Regions from separate parts of the Mesorhizobium sp. CA10 genome, predicted to be linked through region 2. Evidence: predicted binding sites of a transcription regulator. Region 2 holds the regulator's gene; each other region holds the start of a gene.

Region 1 (4,868 bases), on a different contig from region 2:
CGGTCAAGGACCTCGACCTCGTCGAGGCCAACGAGGCGTTCGCCGCGCAGGCCTGCGCCGTCAACAAGGGCATGGGCTGGGATCCCTCGATCGTCAACGTCAACGGCGGCGCCATCGCCATCGGCCATCCGATCGGCGCTTCGGGCGCCCGCGTCTTCAACACGCTGGTCTACGAGATGCGTCGCCGCGGCGCCAGGAAGGGCCTTGCCACGCTGTGCATCGGCGGCGGCATGGGCGTTGCGATGTGCGTGGAAGCGCTGAACTGAGCGAATAGCGAATAGGGAGTAGCGAATAGGGAAAACGGCGTCGGCGCAGCAGGCTTCAATCCCCTACTCGCTATTCGCTACTCCCTACTCGCTCCTCCGATCAACAGGGAGGAGCACACATGACCAAAGTAGCAATCGTCACGGGCGGAACACGCGGCATCGGCGCGGCGATATCGGTCGCCTTGAAGACCGCCGGCTATTCGGTCGCGGCGAACTATGCCGGCAATGACGAGGCGGCCCAGAAATTCAAGGCCGAGACAGGTATCCCCGTCTACAAATGGTCCGTCGCCGACTACGAGGCCTGCGCCGCAGGCATCAAGCAGGTGGAGGCCGATCTCGGTCCGGTCTCCGTGCTGGTCAACAATGCCGGCATTACTCGCGACACCATGTTCCACAAGATGACGCCCGCACAGTGGAAGGAAGTGATCGACACCAATCTGTCCGGCGTCTTCAACATGACGCATCCTTTGTGGAGCGGCATGCGCGACCGCAAGTTCGGCCGCGTCATCACCATTTCCTCGATCAACGGCCAGAAGGGTCAGATGGGCCAGGTCAATTATTCGGCCTCGAAAGCCGGCGATATCGGCTTCACCAAGGCGCTGGCTCAAGAGGGGGCTCGCGCCGGCATTACCGTCAATGTCGTCTGCCCCGGCTACATCGCCACCGACATGGTCATGGCCGTGCCGGAAAAAGTACGGGAGTCGATCATCGCTCAGATCCCGGTCGGTCGCCTCGGCGAGCCGGAAGAGATCGCGCGCTGCGTCGTCTTCCTGGCTTCTGACGAAGCCGGCTTCATCACCGGCTCGACCATCACCGCCAATGGCGGCCAGTATTTCGCCTGATACCATTTGTTGCCAGGCGGCTCCGGCACCGGAGCCGCCTTTTTGTCCCGCCGGCAGCCCGGCGCGACACCTTGCCTCAATTCGGCACGCAAAAGTTAACGGCCGCAGCCACGTTCTGTGCATAACCGCTGCGACAAGCTGTGAATTCTCGGTGGGCAAGCTGTGGATAACACCATATCTAGGGGTGAACAAACCGGGAAAACCGCCAGATCGCTGATTCGTCGCCGATTCGTTCCGGCTTTGGCCGGAAAGTTAACAGTGGACGGTGCAAACGTCACCGAACTCGTTAAAAGCGATTAAGAAAAGTCAACAATTTCAGACCGTTGAAGTCTGCCCTCAGGTCGGGCCTGACCGTTGTTCGGCAAAGGTTAACGACGACCGGGGTCCGGCCGAGGCCAAGCAGGAATTGGGCCAATTCGGCGATTCAGCATGTGGTGAGACTCACCGTCAAAAAATCCACATATAGCCGTGAACAAAACCTGAATCAGAACGAGTCACCGATTCGTCGCTGATTCGTTCCAGACTCGTTCCAGCTGTTAACAAGCAGCCGATTTTGGCTACCCCCTCCGGCATAGCCACTTCGCGAGGGAACATTCCGCTTTCGCTTCACGCCCGAAGTCCCTATGTGTCGCCTGTCACACGCGGCGGCAGCGCCGTGCTTCAGACTACGAGCGGCAGAAACCTTATTTCCGAGCCGATGAACATCCAGCCGAAACACTCCCAGCCGCTGATCCTTTCGGGCCGCGACGTGACGGCCGTGCTGGGCCCGACCAACACCGGCAAGACGCATCTCGCCATCGAGCGAATGGTCGCGCATGAGACCGGTGTCATCGGCTTGCCGCTGAGGCTGCTTGCCCGCGAGGTCTATGCGCGCGTCTGCGAGAAGGTCGGCGCCCATAAGGTGGCGCTGATCACCGGCGAGGAGAAGATCGTGCCCGCCGGCGCAAGGTATTCGGTTTGCACCGTCGAGGCGATGCCGCGCGAGACCGACGCCGCCTTCGTCGCCATCGACGAGGTGCAGCTCGCCGGCGATCTCGAGCGCGGCCATATCTTCACCGATCGCATCCTGCATCTGCGCGGCCGCCAGGAGACGCTGCTCCTGGGCGCGGCCACCATGCATGGCATCCTGCAGCGCCTGTTGAAGGGCGTGTCGGTGGTGACGCGGCCGCGCCTGTCGCACCTTGCCTATGCCGGCTCGAAGAAGCTCACTCGGCTGCCGCGGCGCACGGCGATCGTCGCCTTCTCGGCCGACGAGGTCTATGCCATCGCCGAGCTGATCCGCCGCCAGCAGGGGGGTGCTGCCGTCGTGCTCGGCGCTCTTTCCCCGCGCACCCGAAATGCCCAGGTGGAGATCTTCCAGTCCGGCGATGTCGACTATCTCGTCGCCACCGACGCCATCGGCATGGGCCTGAACCTCGATCTCGATCACGTCGCCTTCGCTCAGAACCGCAAGTTCGACGGCTATCAATACCGCAACCTGACCGCCGCCGAGCTTGGCCAGATAGCCGGCCGCGCCGGCCGGCACCTGCGCGACGGGACGTTCGGCGTCACCGGCCAGGTCGACCCGTTCGACGAGGATCTGGTCGCCAAGATCGAGGGACACGATTTCGATCCGGTGAAGGTGCTGCAGTGGCGCACCGCCGATTTCGACTTTTCCAGCCTCGATGCGCTGAAGCGCTCGATCGAGGCCAATGCGCCTGTCGAAGGGCTGACCCGCGCGTTGCCGGCGGTGGATGCGCAGGCACTGGAGCAGCTATCGCGCGACGGCGACATCCGCGGCTTGGCCACCGGCAAGGAGCGCGTGGCGCTGCTTTGGGAAGCCTGCGCGCTCCCCGACTATCGCAAGATCGCGCCGGCACAGCATGCCGATCTTATCGCCTCGATCTATATGGACCTTGCGCGTCACGGCCATGTCGATGAGAATTACATGGCCGAGCAGGTGCGGCGCGCCGACACGACGGAAGGCGATATCGACACGCTGTCGCACCGGATCGCGCAGATCCGCACCTGGACTTTCGTCTCCAACCGCCCCGGCTGGCTGGCCGATCAGCTACACTGGCAGGAAAAGACGCGCGAAATCGAAGACAGATTGTCGGATGCGCTGCATGAGCGGTTGACGAAACGCTTCGTAGACCGCAGGACTTCCGTCCTCATGCGGCGCCTTAGAGAAAATACCATGCCTGAAGCCGAAATCAGCCCGTCCGGAACCGTCCTCGTCGAAGGCCATCACGTCGGCGAGTTGCAGGGGTTCCGCTTCACCGCCGACCAGAGCGCCGGCGGCGAGGACGCCAAGGCGGTGCGCACCGCCGCCCAAAAGGCGCTCGCGGCCGAGTTCGAGGCGCGCGCCGAGCGCTTTGCCGCCTGCGCCAATGGCGACCTGGCTTTGGGCTCGGACGGTGTCCTGCGCTGGATCGGCGCGCCGATCGGCACGCTGGTCGCCGCCGACGAGGCGCTGAAGCCGCGCCTGGTTCTGCTTGCCGACGAGCAGCTGACCGGCCCCGCCCGCGACAAGGTCGCGGCGCGCGCCGAGCGTTTCGTCAATTTCCAGATCGAAACGCTTTTGAAGCCGCTGGTCGACCTGAAGAATGCCGACCAGCTCGCCGGCATCGCGCGCGGCATCGCCTTCCAGCTGGTCGAGCATTTCGGCCTGATCAATCGCCGCGACATCGCGGAGGAGATGAAGTCGCTCGACCAGGAAGGCCGCGCAGCGCTTCGCCGCCTCGGCGTCCGCTTCGGCGCCTACCATGTCTTCGTGCCGGCGCTGATCAAGCCGGCGCCGGCTAGCCTGGTGACGTTGCTCTGGGCGCTGAAGAACGACGGCAAGGACAAGCCCGGCTTCGGCGATGTGGTGCATGCGCTGGCTTCCGGCCGCACCTCGGTCGTCATCGACCCGGCCTTCGACAAGACCTTCTATAAGCTCGCCGGCTACCGCAATCTCGGCCGCCGCGCCGTGCGCGTCGATATCCTCGAGCGGCTTGCCGACCTCATCCGCCCGGCAACCAACTGGAAGCCCGGCCTCGGCCAGCGTCCGGACGGCGCCTATGACGGTCACGCCTTCATGGTGACGCCGCCGATGATGTCGATCCTCGGCGCCACGGCCGACGACATGGAGGAGATCCTGAAAGGTCTCGGCTATCGCTCGGAGGCCAAGCCGGCCGCCGAGGTTAAGGCGAAGCTCGACGCGCTGGACGACGCCGCCCGCGAAGCGGCCGCGGCCAAGCTCGCCGCGGATAATGCCGCGCGCGCCGCGCGGGAGGCAGAGGCACAAGCTGCGGCAACTGATACCGTCGCGGAGGCAACGGTCGAGGGCTCGGAGCCAGCTGCCGCCGAAGCTCCGGCCGAAGCCGTCGCGGAAGCGGCAGCGGAGCCTGCCACGGGAGCGCCGGCAGAAGCTCCGGCCGACGTTCCGGAAGAGGCCGCCGCTGTGGAAGACGCCGCAGCGGTGGACATTGCGGCAGCGCCCGAGTCGGCCGAAAGCGCCCTTATCTCCCCCTCGATGGGGGAGGTCGCGGCGCGAAGCGACGCGGGTGGGGGTGACCGCGCCGACGATGCAGACGGCACCAACACCACCGGCGCCGGCGCTCCCACCGCCCCGGCGCTACGCGCCGATCCTCTCCACGAGGGGGAGGGTAGTGCCGGCGAGGCGCCAGCCGAAGCCGAGGAACCAAAACCTGTGCTCCTGTGGCGCCAGGCGCGTTTCGACCATCAGCGTCCGCGCCATCGCCACGACAACCGTCGCGACAATCGCCCGCGCGGCGCC
Region 2 (4,868 bases):
TGCTCGCAACTCTTCCTGAAACCGCTGCTTGCCCGGCTCGGTGGCCGCGATCACCATCAGGATATGCGAACGGCCCGGCTTGGCACCGCGATGCGGGCCAACGACCTTAGGCAGGACTATGTGCGCGCCGTCGTGCGCGAGGACGCCGGCACCTTGGTCGCGATACCTTTCGGAATCCAGGACTCCTCGATGCTGCGGATGCTCGCCGACGCCAACGGCCTGATCGTGCGCGAGCCCTTTGCGCCGGCGGCGGAAGCCGGCGCTGAATGCAGCGTGCTCATGCTGCGCTAGGCGTCGACGAAGTCGATCCTGATACGTCGACGAAGTCGATCGTAACCCTTATTCGTCCACCAGCGTACGGGTCAGGGGATGATCCGGGTCGGCGAGGCCATCGACAATGTTGAAATGATGTCGGTCCGGCTCGACCACTGAACGGGTGGAGGCGCCGAGCCCGGTCCAGATGTTGGCGAGCAACGCGCTCTGGCGCAGGAATTCCGCACGCTCGCCGCCGCCGGCCCAGCAGGTGATGCAGGCTCCCTGTCGAGGCCGCAACAATGCCGGGCTTTCGCTCCGCGCTTCCGGCTCGTCGATGTTCAGGGTCTCGTTCAGCGCTGTGAACATCAGCGGCCGAAGGTCGTGCAGGCCTGAAATCGAAACCACTTGGCGTATGCGCCGCGCCAAATCGGATGATAGCGGTGAGGCCGTGGTCACCATCCGGCTGGCGAGATGCCCGCCGGCCGAGTGCCCGGTCAGCATCAACGGACCATCAACCATGGACGCCGTCTTCTCGATCGCTGCAGCGACCTCGCCGACTATGCCGCTGATCCTGGTCTGCGGGCACAGCGTGTAGGAGGGCATGGCGACGGCAAAGCCGCGGCCGATCGCGCCTCCAGCCAGATGCGACCAGGAGCTCTTGTCCGACTCCATCCAATAACCGCCGTGGATGAACACAACGAGCCCCTTTGGCGCCGCAGACGGGAGAAAAAGGTCGAAGCGATTGCGCGGCGCTTCGCCGTAGACAACATCGAGCCGCGCCCTGCCCTCTGACAGCAGCCTTTCGCGGAATGCCCGCGCCGGCCCATCCCACGCCGCCGGCCAGCGGTCGCCGCCCGCGATATTTGCGCCATTTGCGTAGGCGTCGTCCCAGTCGGCAATGCGATGTCCCAGCAACGGTGCCTCCGCGATCAGGTCGTTTGTTCGGCATCGCCGATTCAAAGTCAGGTAACGGTCGCTTTGACGGCAAAGCGCGCGTCTTGCCAGATGCCAGTGCGCAGGATGTCCTGCAGCACCTCGACCGCATTCCAGACATCGCGGTAACCGACATAGAGCGGCGTGAAGCCGAAACGAATGGTGGATGGCGCGCGGAAATCGCCAATCACGCCGCGCTCGATCAAGGCGCGCATCACCTGGTAGCCATTTGGATGGGCGAACGATACCTGGCTGCCGCGTTCTGCGCCTGAGCGCGGGCTCTCCAGCTCAAGACCGAAGCCGCCGCATTTGGCTTCGACAAGCCGGATGAACAGGTCCGTCAGCGCGACGCTTTTTCCCCGCACGGCCCTGATGTCGACATCGTTCCACATATCCAGCGCGCCTTTCAGCGCGCGCATCGACAGCACCGGCTGCGTTCCGCACAGGAACCGCCGGATGCCCGTGCCCGCGGCGTAGCCCTGCTCGAACGCGAAAGGCCGGGCATGGCCCCACCAGCCGCTGAGCGGCTGGCGAATGTCGCGGTGGTGGCGGTTCGCGGCGTAGATGAAGGCTGGCGAGCCCGGCCCGCCATTGAGATACTTGTAGGTGCAGCCAATGGCGAAATCGGCATTAGAGCCGTCGAGATCCACCGGCAGCGCACCCGCCGTGTGGCAGAGGTCCCAGACGATCAGCGCGCCGGCTTCATGAGCCTTGCGGGTGAGCGCCGCCATGTCGCGCAGCCGGCCGGATTTGTAGTTGACGTGGTTGACCAGGATGACCGCGACGCGATCGTCGACCAGTTCCTCAATCGTCGGGGCATCGGCGCCTTCGAGCCGCAGCACCGTGCCGGGCCGCGTCGATGCGACGCCTTCCGCCATGTAGAGGTCGGTCGGAAAGCTGTCGCCCTCGGCAACGATCACCGAACGCTCGGGCCGCATTGTAAGTGCCGCATGCAGGACCTTGTAGATGTTGATCGAAGTCGTGTCGCAAACGACCGTCTGGCCGGGTTTCGCGCCGATCAGCCGTCCTAGCTGGTCACCCAGCTCGATGGGCATATCGAACCAGCCGGCGGTGTTCCAGGCGCGAATGAGATCCCGCGCCCATTCCTGCCTCGCGGCAGTCTCGATCTCGCTGAAGGCGTCGATCGAAGCAGCGCCCAGCGAATTGCCGTCGAGGTATATGACGTCTTCCGGCAAGACGAAGCGATCGCGCATGGCGCGCAGCGGATCCGCGGCATCCATCGCCTCGACTTCGGCGAGATCAGGAATTCCCCTCATTGTGCTGCCCCCTCCGTTTCGATCTGGCCAAGGGGGTTGTCTCACCACCCTCGGCGACAGGGCAAGAACCTTTGGTCCTATGTTAGCTGGTCCATAGACGGCGAAGACTGCGGATCGGAACTTCGCCAAGGTTGGCATTTTGGATTCGTTTCGTTCACGGTGCGGCGCGCTTACGGAACGAGCCGACGTGATCCCATCCGCCGCTTCGTGATCGTGTCGGCTCTTGTTTCAGCTTAACGAAGCTCCAAAATCGAGCGGAATCAATGCCGCTGTCCTACAAGGGCGGCCAAGGCATCACCGGATGCGACATTGTTTCGGCAGCGTTAACAAATTCACTAAACTTTAAACGGTTGCGGAACACAACTGGAACAGATAGTGTTTGTTCTGGGTTTGTTTTTCTGATTCTGGTTTCAGAACCCGTGGGGGCCGCCGATGCTGACGCGCAAACAACATGAACTCCTGATGTTCATCCATGAACGCCTGAAGGAGAGCGGGATTCCTCCATCATTCGATGAGATGAAGGAGGCGCTCGACCTTGCCTCCAAGTCCGGCATCCACCGGCTGATCACGGCGCTGGAAGAACGCGGCTTCATTCGCCGGCTGCCGAACCGGGCGCGCGCGCTGGAAGTGCTGCGCCTGCCCGACTCGATCGCGCCTGGCCTGAATGCCGCGAAGAAGTTTTCGCCGAGCATCATCCAAGGCGGCCAAGGCAATCTCAGTCGCCAGGTCAAGCCAACGACGCCATCGCGCACCCCGACGCCAAGCAATGACGACGAGGCCGCGGCGGCCGTATCCATTCCGGTGATGGGCCGCATCGCCGCCGGCGTGCCGATTGACGCCATCCAGCACCAGACGCATTCGATCTCGGTGCCGCCGGACATGATCATGGGCGGCGAGTATTACGCGTTGGAGGTCAAGGGCGACTCGATGATCGAGGCCGGCATCTTCGATGGCGACACCGTCATCATCCGCAATGCCAACACCGCAAGCCCGGGTGAGATCGTGGTGGCGCTGGTCGACGATGAGGAGGCGACGCTTAAGCGTTTCCGCCGCAAGGGTGCCTCGATCGCGCTCGAGGCCGCCAACCCAGCCTATGAGACCCGGATCTTCGGACCGGACCGGGTCAAGGTTCAAGGCAAGCTCGTGGGACTCATCCGCCGCTACTGAGCAGAACTGGCCGGCCTTCTTCGCCCGAACGACAGTCTATTGGGCCGGTGCGGCGGCTGGTTTTTCCGGCTGCTTATAGGGCGCCAGTCCCCTCGCCTCGCGCGTGTATTTTCGCTGCTCGTGCCAGGGTCGGTATGGTTCTACGACCGCGTGGCGGACGGTTGGCCGCGCGGTTGCCGATTGCGGATCGAAGAAAACGGCGGCGCTGCCGTCGCGCGCCAGCTGCCGCTTGGTGACGACGAGCACACGCGGATCGCGGCATGGGTTATAGGCCGTGGCGTCGTTGATGACGATGAGGTCGGCGAAACCGCAGGCCGGCCGGGCGGCGTCGCGGGTCTCGGCGAGCGCGACGATCGCGCCGGAAGGATGCCGGCCGATGCAGAGATCGCCGCTGCAATAGAAGGGCGAGCCGGGCGGCAGGTCGACGGGATCGGCAATGTCCAGCGTATCTTTGGCGAACCTTTCCGGCGGCACGATCTCCTCGGCTTTCAGCGCCCGTTTCCAGTTGTCGGTGGTGAACTCGTTGGAGCGTTCGCGATTGACGGCAAGCTCGCCGCCGCCGATCGGCATCGCCACCAGATGCGCATCCTCCGAGATAAGCACGTCCGGTGTGCGGACATGCGGAATGGCCAGCAGCGCAGCGAGCGCGAAAGGTACGGCGGCAAGCCTCAGCCAGGTGGTGGCCATCGTCGCGATGACCAGCGCGACCGTCGCCAGCAGCACCGACTGGATTGAGATCAGCCCCACGGCGTCGACCGGTGAGCGCTCGGAAATCCATGCCGAAATGGCGATCATCGCCGTCAGGCCTTTGCCCATGACAAAGAGGAACGGACCGTCGAAGCCGAAGGGCATGGCCAGCGCGCTCAGCACGGCGAACGGGATGACGATCAGTGAGACGATCGGCATGACCGCCAGATTGGCCAGCAGGCTGAGCGGCGACACCCGCTGGAAGTGCCAGATGGCAAACAACAATGTCGCGCTGCCCGCGATGAGCGACGTCACGGCGGCGCCACCCGCTCCAATCGCCAGTTTTCGCGATAGGAACCCGAGAAACGAACGCTTTGCCGGCGGCGCGGTCGTTTTGCCGGCGCGATAGTCGGCGAAGCCGGCATAGGCGCCGACCAGGGCGGCGGTGGCAGCGAAGGACATCTGGAAGCTCGGGCCGACCACTTCGTGCGGCGAGACCAGGATGACGGCGATGGCAGAGATCGCCAGGTTGCGCATGGTCAGCGCTGC
Region 3 (4,868 bases), on a different contig from region 2:
GGGCGAAGGCAAGCGCCGCGCCGCGGGCGCCGGAACGGCTTTGGCTTTCCGGCATGACCGGCCCGAGGCTCAGCGACACTGAAGGCGGCTGACACTCGACCGGATCGTCGGTCATTACCAAGACTCCCTCGCCCCGCCGGAAACCGCTTCCGCCGTCGGCCGCGGCACAGGATGTTCCTCGGCATAGCGGCGGTAGGCGGGCAGCTGGTTGGTCCAGACATCCTCGGCCAGCTCGTTCACCCAGGCACGGTCATGGTCGTTGTCGGCGGCGAGGTAGAACATGCGGTTGTCGTCGACATAGGGTTTGGCCGTCGAGCGCTGGTTGAGCACCAGGGTGACGCGCTCGCCGAGCTGGATCGGCGCGGTGCGGTGGAGCACACCGAGGAACTGGCCGAGCGTGGCGTAATTCATCTTGTGGTCGATGCGCATGATCTTGTTGCGCGGCAGCTCGCGGCCGGATTCCAGGATCGAGCGGCCGGTCTCGGAATCGTCGCAGTAGATTTCCAGATGACCGCCGATGAGAGGATCGCTGATCGACAGCGGAATGAGCTCCGTCACCGGAACGCCGTCGCAATGCCATTCGACCGCGCCATCCCTTGGATTCATGAAGGTGACGGTCGAGCCGACGATCGACAGCGGATAGGGCTCGAGCTTGGTTCCCATCATGTCGGACAATCTTTCCAGGCGCAGCTTGTCGTGCAAGAGCTCCTTGATCTCGGGAATATAGCGGTCGGCACCAGTGATGAAGGTGAGGTCGAGGTGCTTGTGGACGGCATGGCTGCCCTTCAATTTGAGCGCCGCTTCTTCGATGGCGGCAAGCAGAGCCGGGTCGTAACCGTGACGATACTGGGCGACGCCGAAACCCGACACTTTCCAGGAGGTCTCATGACCAATGATGGCCTCGCGGCTCATTGCACAGCGCAGTTCGGGAATTGTATGGGCGTTCATTCTATTTTCTCCAAAATGGGGGCAACACTTGGTTAACAGTCATTTAAACGCCTACCCCTGTAAATTTAGGAATGCTGGTGGTAGCGTAAGCCCAGCTTAAGGTCGAAAACCCCGTGCGACTGCTCAGTCAGGTCAACCTCAACTCACTGAAAATCGTGGAGAGCGCCGCGAGGCACAGGAATTTCACGCGCGCCGGCGAAGAGCAATTCATCACCGCTTCCGCCGTCAGCCAGCGCGTCAAGAGCCTGGAGGATCAGCTGCGTTTCAAGATCTTCGAGCGTGGCGGCAACGCGGTGTCGCTGACGCCGGAGGGCGAGACCTATGTGGCGCGCGTGCGCGAGGCGCTGGAGCGGATAGTGGCGGCCAGCATGGAGGCAACCGGCCAGTCGCAGGCGCATGTGTTGCGGATCTGCGTGCTGCCGACCTTTGCGGCGCGCTGGCTGTTTCCGCGCCTTTCGGCCTTCCAGCATCAATATTCTGATATTGAGATGCGGGTGTCGACCTCTTACGCCACGCATGAATTCTCGACTTCGGAATACGACCTCGAAATCCGTTATGGCGACGGCAATTTCCCCGGTCTCACGTCGGAGCTGCTGTTCAAGGAAGACCTGACGCCGGTGTGCAGCCGCAAACTCTTCCATGAGGTGCTGGGCGACAAACCGCTGTCGAAGGTCGTGCCGGAGGATCTGCGCTACTTCACGCTGCTACACTCTGACACGTGCACGCAGAACTGGCAGTCGTGGCTGGGCTTTGCCGGCGCAAGCTTCGTGCTTGGCGAAACGAGGAGCGTCTATTTCGATAGCTGCATGATGTCCTACGAAGCGGCCAATGCCGGCATGGGCTTTGCCGTCGCCAACCGCGCCTATATGGCAAGCGACATCCGCGCCGAGCGGCTGGTGGCCCCCTTCGCGGTCCACCATCCCAACACGGCGGGTTGGTATTTCGTCAGCCCCATCAAGGCGGTCGGCGCCCGCAAGGTCGAGCTGTTCAAGCGGTGGATCATGGCTGAAGCGGCGCTGACGCAGCGCCAGTTGGACATCGAGATCGCCAACGTGCCGGTACGGCGCGTGGCGATGGCGTGAAGGCCAGTCTTCCACGGATGCTCACTTGAGCGAATCCCGCACCATCGGAGGCCTCGCAATGACGGGCCCTGCAGAATTTTCGTGATTTTCCGGTGGCTCCATAGCCGGCTACCGTGATCGCACCATGACGCGAAGCGGAGACTCAGCTATCTTGTGTTGTGCGGCGGGCCTGATTTTCCCGCTTGGCCGGCGCTACCCAGCTTCCTCCCAAGCAGCGCCGGCCTTCTTCGTTTCGGCCCGACGATAATCTCGGCAAGCCGGGCGTTGGCGCTATTGCTTCGGCGGCGTGCCCGGCTGGTCTCCGCCGGTGGTCGACTTCGGCACAGGGTTCTTGTCGACCTGAGGGTTCTGGTTGACTTCATCGCCCGGCGCCTTGGTGGGCGGCACGCTGTTGTCGCAGGCGGCGAGCACGAGCCCTGCCGCAAGAGCCAGCAGCACAGGAAGCTTCTTCATGACGACCTCCTCTCGTTCGCTCCTTGAGGGGCAAACGGGGCGGTGGCGGTTTGGTTGCGTTGACCGGCGGGAACCAACCGATCCGAGTCCGGTTGGAATCCCGAGCCAATCGAACGCAACGAGGAAACTGATTATGGTCCGCCTTCTGCTTGCCGGGCTTTTTGCCTACACCGCCTATCGCGTTGCCGTGAGGATCATCCACGAGGTGCCTGGAGACGTCGCGCCACTGGATATGCCGGGCGACGAGAGGCGCAATTTGCGGCGCCAGTCGGCGGCGATGGGGGTCGAGCCGAAGCGGTAGCGGCTCTTTCGATTGGGAATAGCCCCTTCCGGTGAAGCGTGGATGCCGGCGCAGCCCCTCTCCGGCCGCTTCGCGGCCACCTCTCCCCCTCGCGCGGGCCGAGGAAATTATTGCGAACAAAGCGGAAACGATGCTTGATGGGCGATGAACATCGCCGCTCGTGATTCGTCCTTCGAGGCGCCCGCCTATCTTGGCCGGCTGAACGACGAGCAGCGGCTGGCGGTGATGCATGGCGACGGCAAGGTGGCGGCGCCGCTGCTGGTGATCGCCGGCGCCGGCTCCGGCAAGACCAACACGCTGGCGCATCGCGTCGCCCATCTGATCGTCAAGGGCGCCGATCCGCGCCGCATTCTGTTGATGACCTTCTCGCGCCGCGCGGCGGCCGAGATGGCCAAGCGGGTCGAGCGCATCGCCGGCGAGGTGCTGGGGCGCGACGCGGCAATCATCGCCGACGCACTCGCCTGGGCCGGCACTTTCCACGGCATCGGCGCGCGACTGCTGCGCGACTATGCCGAGCAGATCGGCCTCGACCCGGCCTTCACCATCCATGACCGCGAGGATTCGGCCGACCTGATGAACCTTGCCCGGCACGAGCTGGGATTCTCGAAGACCGAAAGCCGCTTCCCCACCAAAGGCACCTGCCTGCAGATCTATTCGCGGGCGGTGAATGCGCAGGCGCCGCTGGGAGAAGTGCTTGGCTCAGCCTTCCCCTGGTGCTCAGGATGGGCCGAACAGCTGAAAGAGCTGTTCGCGGCCTATGTCGAGGCCAAGCAGGCGCAGAACGTGCTCGATTACGACGACCTCCTGCTCTATTGGGCGCAGATGGCGACCGAGCCGGAGATCGCGGCGCATCTTGGTTCCCGCTTCGACCATGTGCTGGTTGACGAATACCAGGACACAAACCGGCTGCAGGCCTCGATCCTTCTGGCGCTGAAGCCGGACGGCGCCGGGCTGACCGTGGTGGGCGACGACGCGCAGTCGATCTATTCCTTCCGCGCTGCCGAAGTGCGCAACATCCTCGATTTCCCAAAGCAGTTCGTGCAAGCAGCCGCGGTCATCATGCTGGAGCGTAACTACCGCTCGACCGAGACGATCCTGGCCGCCGCCAACAAGGTGATCGGCGAGGCCAGCGAGCGCTTCACCAAGAATCTGTGGACCGAGCGCCGGTCCTCGCACAAGCCGCAACTGGTCAGCGTGCGCGACGAGGCCGAGCAGGCCAACTATGTATGCCAGGCGATCCTGGCCGAGCGCGAGGCGGGCACGGCGCTGAAGGCACAGGCGGTGCTGTTCCGCACCTCGAGCCATAGCGGGCCGCTGGAGGTGGAGCTGACGCGCCGCAACATTCCCTTCGTCAAGTTCGGCGGGCTGAAATTCCTCGATGCCGCGCATGTCAAGGACATGCTGGCGATGCTGCGCTTTGCCGAGAACCCGCGCGACCGCGTCGCCGGTTTTCGCGTGCTGCAGCTTATGCCGGGCATCGGCCCGTCCGCCGCCTCGCAGATCGTCGACGCCATGGCGACGTCGCTGGACGAGACGCTGGGCCTCGCCCGGTTCCGGCCGCCGCAGCGCGCGGCGCAGGACTGGCCGGTCTTCCTCGACATCTATGGCGGCTTACGCGCCGGCGCCAAATGGCCGGCCGACCTCGAGCGGATCAGGCTGTGGTACGAGCCGCATCTGGAGCGCATCCATGAGGATGCGATCACGCGCCGGGCCGATCTCCTCCAGCTTGAGCAGATCGCATCGACATATCCGTCGCGCGAGCGCTTCCTGACCGAGCTCACCATCGACCCGCCCGACGCCACAAGCGACCAGGCCGGGCCGCCGCATCGCGACGAGGATTATCTCATCCTGTCGACCATCCATTCGGCCAAGGGCCAGGAATGGAAGAACGTCTTCGTGCTCAACACCGTCGACGGCTGCATCCCGGCCGATCTCGGCGTCGGCACCAAGGAGGACATCGAGGAGGAGCGGCGCCTGCTCTATGTGGCGATGACCCGGGCCAAGGACAGCCTGCATCTCGTCGTGCCGCAGCGCTTTTATCCGCACAACCAGGCGGCGCGCGGCGACCGCCACGTCTATGCCTC
Region 4 (4,868 bases), on a different contig from region 2:
GATCGGCGCGGTCACGGTGTCGTTCATCCAGACCGGCGTGGTCGCGGCGGGCCTCAGCGGCTTCTACGTGCAGTTCTTCAACGGGCTGATCATCATCCTGTCGCTGCTCGGCCATAAGTGGAACCAGGCAAGGTACAGGTGAGGAGGCCGGTCACACCGGCGCGACAAACCCGTCCAGCACGCGTTTCTGGCCGGCCTTGTCGAAATCGATGGTGAGCTTGTTGCCGTCGATGGCCGCGATGTTGCCGTTGCCGAATTTCTGGTGGAAGACGCGGTCGCCGACATTGAAGGCGGATGGCGTGTCGGCGACGGATTTGGCGACCAGCTCGCCCTCGATGGTGCGGCCCTTCACGCTGGTGCGGCCGGCGCCGTAGCCTGAATCAGTCTCGCCATAGCCGATGCGCTCGACTTGATGGCCGGAGCGGGTGCCCCAGTTGCGGTCGGTCGCCTCGGTGCGGTTGGCCTGCGCGCGTTGCCAGCCGGGCGTGGCATAGGTGTTGGAGAAGCTGCCCTGGTCCTTGGCGCCGATATTGTCGAAGCGCGAGGCGCCGTAGGGGTTCTGTCGTCCGCCGCCGCGCCCGGAAGCGAACGAGCCGCCGCCATAGGGATTGCCGTAGCCGCCGTAGCTGTTGCCGCTGTCGGCGATATCGATATGGGTTTCGGGCAATTCGTCGACGAAGCGCGACGGGATCGTCGATTGCCACAGGCCGTGAATCTGGCGGTTGGAAACGAACCAGATATGCAGGTTCTTCTTGGCGCGCGTCAGGCCGACATAGGCGAGCCGGCGCTCTTCCTCGAGGCCGGAGCGTCCGCCTTCGTCCAGCGCGCGCTGGTGCGGGAACAGGCCTTCCTCCCAGCCGGGCAGGAAGACGGTCTCGAATTCGAGGCCCTTGGCAGAATGCAGCGTCATGATCGAGACCGCATCTTGCGACTCGCCCTGCTCGGCCTCCATCACCAGCGCGACATGCTCGAGGAAGGAACGCAGCGATTCATACTCCTCCATGGAGCGGATCAGCTCCTTGAGGTTTTCCAGCCGCCCGGGCGAATCCGCCGAACGGTCGTTCTTCCACATGTCGGTGTAGCCGCTTTCCTCCAGGATGGTCTCGGCAAGCTCGGTATGCGGGGTGGTTTCTAGCGCCTTCTGCCAGCGCTCGAAATTGGCTGCGACCTCGCGCAGCGCCGCGCGCGGCTTCGGCTTCAGCTCGTCGCTTTCGGCGAGCGTTGCGGCGGCCTCCAGCATGGGGACGCGCATGGCGCGGGCCGTGTCGTGAATCTGGCGGATGGTGGCTTCGCCCAGCCCGCGCTTCGGCACGTTGACGATGCGTTCGAAGGCAAGGTCGTCGCCGCCATTGGCGACGACGCGGAAAAAGGCCAATGCATCGCGGATTTCCAAGCGCTCGTAGAAGCGCGGGCCGCCGATGACGCGGTAGTTCAGGCCGAGCGTGATGAAACGGTCTTCGAAGGCGCGCATCTGGAAGGAGGCGCGCACCAGGATCGCCATGTCGTTGAGGTTATGCTTTTGCCGCTGATAGGCCTCGATGGCGTCGCCGATGGCGCGGGCCTCTTCCTCCGAGTCCCAGGCGGCGTGGACGTGAACCTTGTCGTCCTCGGGGTCGTCGCGGTCGGTGAACAGCGTCTTGCCGAAGCGGCCCTCATTGTGAGCGATGAGGTGGGAGGCGGCACCCAATATATGCGCGGTGGAACGGTAGTTGCGCTCCAGCCGGATGATGGTGGCGCCCGGAAAATCCTTGTCGAAGCGCAGGATGTTGTCGACCTCGGCGCCGCGCCAGCCGTAGATCGACTGGTCGTCGTCGCCGACGCAGCAGATGTTTACGGGGGACTTGCTTCGGCCCTCGGAGGGAGAGCGCCCAATCTCCCCCCTTGAAGGGGAGATGTCGGCGGAGCCGACAGAGGGGGGTGGTGCCCCACCGGCCTGTCGGCGCGAGGCGCCCCCCTCTGTCCTGCCGGACATCTCCCCCTCGAGGGGGGAGATCGGCTTGCCTTCCGGCCTCTGCGCCAGGAGCCGCAGCCACATGTATTGCGCGGTGTTGGTGTCCTGATACTCGTCGACGAGGATGTATTTGAACTTGCGGTGGTAGTCCTTCAGCACGTCCGGATAGGCGCGGAAGATGCGGATCGGGTGATAGAGCAGGTCGCCGAAGTCGCAGGAATTCAGCGTCTGCAACCGTTCCTGGTAGGCCTTGTAGAGTTGGCGGCCCTTGCCGTTGCCGAAGCTGCGCGCATCGCCTTCCGCTATTTCGTCCGGGCCAAGGCCCTTGTTCTTCCAGTTGTCGAGCATCTGGGCGAAGGTCTTGGCCGGCCAGCGCTTGTCGTCCAGCCCTTCGGCCTGGATCAGTTGCTTGATCAGCCGCACCACGTCGTCGGTGTCGAGAATGGTGAAATCCGATTTCAGCCCGGCCAGCTCGGCGTGGCGCCGAAGCAGCTTCACGCCGATCGAGTGGAAGGTGCCGAGCCAGGGCATGCCCTCAACCTGTTCGTGAATCAACAGGCCGATGCGCTGCTTCATCTCGCGCGCGGCCTTGTTGGTGAAAGTCACGGCCAGGATTTCTGAAGGCCAGGCCTTTCCGGTTTTGAGGATGTGGGCAATGCGCGTGGTGAGCACCCGCGTCTTGCCTGTGCCTGCGCCGGCCAGCACCAGAACCGGGCCTTCGGTGGTCTCGACGGCGAGGCGCTGCTCCGGGTTCAGGCCCTTGAGATAATCGGGCGCGCTGTTCTGCCCGCTGCGGGCGGCCATGGCGCGCGCGGCTATGCCGGATGGGGCCGCAGCGGGCCGCGCATTCGGTTCATCGAAAAAAGGCATCTCTTCGGAAAAGCCCGACATCGCTCCCGAATGTAGTGATTCGGCAGCGAAAGACCAGAACTGTCTACGTTTTGTTCTAGTTTCGCGTGTCTGGCCGCAACTTGACAGCCGGAGCGGGTGAGGGAAAGCTGCCGGCAGGGCAGGGACGGCTCGCCGTCGCCTCAGAGCGGCCGCAAAGGCGCAACAGTCGAAGGAGCACCGTCTTGGCTGTCACCATCACCTCCCTCGTCCTTTTCCTCATCGGTCTCATTCTCGGCGGCGGCGGCATCTGGCTCATCGCGCTGGGCGGCAGCTGGTACTACCTGATCGCGGGCCTGGTCTTGCTGATCACCGCCTGGCTGTTGTTCAGGCGCAGGTCGACCTCGCTCTGGCTCTACGCGCTATTCGTGCTCGCCACTTTGTGCTGGGCAGTCTGGGAAATCGGCTTCGACTGGTGGCAGCTCGGTCCGCGCGGCGGCGTCATCGTGCTCATTGCCCTGTGGCTTTTGACGCCGTGGGCAAGGCGGGGGCTGCGGGGGCCGGACGGACGCGCGCCGCTGATCCTGGCCGTGCTCGCCTCGCTCGCGGTCGCCGGTTATTCGATGACCGCCGATCCCATGGATATCGGCGGCACGCTGGGCACCGAAAAGGCGGCGACGGCCGCCAATCTCGGCGGCGACATGCCGGCCGGCGAGTGGCAGTTCTACGGCCGCACGCCCTTCGGCCAGCGCTATTCGCCGCTCGACCAGATCACACCGGACAACGTCGCCAAGCTGCAGCCGGCCTGGACCTATCGCACCGGCGACGTGAAAGGCCCCGACGATATCGGCGAGACGACCTATCAGGTGACGCCGCTGAAGATCGGCGATACGCTGTTCATTTGCACGCCGCATAATTTCGCCATCGCTATCGATGCCGCGAGCGGCAAGGAGAAGTGGCGCTACGATCCGAAGATCAAGCTCGACCCCAACCGCCAGCACCAGACCTGCCGCGGCGTGTCCTATTATGCCGACGCCAAGATCGCCGCCGGCCAGCCTTGCGCCGCGCGCATCTATCTGCCGACCTCCGACGCCCGGCTGATCGCGCTCGATGCCGCGAACGGGCAGGTGTGTCCGTCCTTCGCCGAGGCCGGCACGCTGAACCTGATGGCCAACATGCCCTATCCGAAGTCGGGCTATTACTATTCGACGTCGGCGCCACTGATCGTCGCCGGCAAGATCATCGTCGGCGGCGCGGTCAACGACAATTATTCGACCGAGGAACCGTCCGGCGTCATCCGCGCCTTCGACGCCGGCACCGGCGCGCTCCTATGGAATTGGGATTCCGGCAATCCGGACGTGACGACGCCGCTGCCCGCTGGGCAAACCTACACCCACAACTCGCCCAACATGTGGTCGACGGCGAGCGCCGACGAGAAGCTGGGACTGCTCTACGTTCCGCTCGGCAACCAGACGCCGGACCAGCTCGGCATGGGCCGCAGCGCCAATGTCGAGAAATTCTCCTCCTCGATCACCGCGCTCGATCTCAACACCGGGCAATTGCGCTGGGTCCGGCAGACCGTGCATCACGATCTGTGGGACATGGACGTGCCGGCGCAGCCGTCGCTGGTCGACATCACCACCGCGAACGGCGTCGTGCCGGCGCTGGTCGGGCCGACCAAGCAGGGCGATCTCTACGTGCTCGACCGGCGCACCGGCGAGCCGATCATTCCGGTGAAAGACGTGCCGGCGCCCGGCGGCGCGATCGAGGGCGATCATGCCTCGCCGACGCAGCCGGCCTCGGACCTGTCCTTCAATCCCAAGCCGCTGACCGGCGCCGACATGTGGGGCATCACCATGTTCGACCAGCTGGCGTGCCGGATCGAATTGAAGAAGCTGCGCTATGAGGGACGCTACACGCCGCCGTCGCTGCAGGGCTCGCTGATCTATCCCGGCAATTTCGGCGTCTTCAACTGGGGCGGCGTCGCGGTCGATCCGGTGCGGCAGGTGATGTTCGGCATGCCGACCTACCTCGCCTTCACCTCGAAGCTCATCCCGCGCGCGGACGTGCCGCCGCCGGGCGACACCAA

What was found. Region 2 encodes LexA, which represses DNA repair genes until DNA is damaged. Its sites were predicted from a motif close to TGTTCNNNNTGTGTTCNG; they were not measured.
Region 1: the regulator LexA is predicted to act here: its motif matches at 1,623-1,640, upstream of LB535_RS20185 (helicase-related protein).
Region 3: the regulator LexA is predicted to act here: its motif matches at 2,886-2,903, upstream of LB535_RS18190 (ATP-dependent helicase).
Region 4: the regulator LexA is predicted to act here: its motif matches at 2,883-2,900, upstream of LB535_RS16160 (ATP-dependent helicase).

What each region holds. Positions count from the first base shown of each region.
Region 1 covers NZ_JAIUHV010000009.1:239,321-244,188, forward strand. Annotated here, with positions in the region: gene LB535_RS20175 (acetyl-CoA C-acetyltransferase) at 1-266, shown strand, start outside; gene LB535_RS20180 (beta-ketoacyl-ACP reductase) at 386-1,108, shown strand; gene LB535_RS20185 (helicase-related protein) at 1,806-4,868, shown strand, end outside.
Region 2 covers NZ_JAIUHV010000003.1:612,369-617,236, reverse strand. Annotated here, with positions in the region: gene glp (gephyrin-like molybdotransferase Glp) at 1-291, shown strand, start outside; gene LB535_RS09990 (alpha/beta hydrolase) at 340-1,170, opposite strand; gene kynU (kynureninase) at 1,218-2,465, opposite strand; gene lexA (transcriptional repressor LexA) at 2,898-3,632, shown strand; gene LB535_RS09975 (ComEC/Rec2 family competence protein) at 3,669-4,868, opposite strand, start outside.
Region 3 covers NZ_JAIUHV010000008.1:164,396-169,263, reverse strand. Annotated here, with positions in the region: gene LB535_RS18215 (DMT family transporter) at 1-55, opposite strand, end outside; gene LB535_RS18210 (hypothetical protein) at 115-948, opposite strand; gene LB535_RS18205 (LysR substrate-binding domain-containing protein) at 1,062-2,030, shown strand; gene LB535_RS18200 (hypothetical protein) at 2,301-2,483, opposite strand; gene LB535_RS18195 (hypothetical protein) at 2,617-2,784, shown strand; gene LB535_RS18190 (ATP-dependent helicase) at 2,929-4,868, shown strand, end outside.
Region 4 covers NZ_JAIUHV010000007.1:24,309-29,176, reverse strand. Annotated here, with positions in the region: gene LB535_RS16165 (ABC transporter permease) at 1-142, shown strand, start outside; gene LB535_RS16160 (ATP-dependent helicase) at 152-2,842, opposite strand; gene LB535_RS16155 (glucose/quinate/shikimate family membrane-bound PQQ-dependent dehydrogenase) at 3,025-4,868, shown strand, end outside.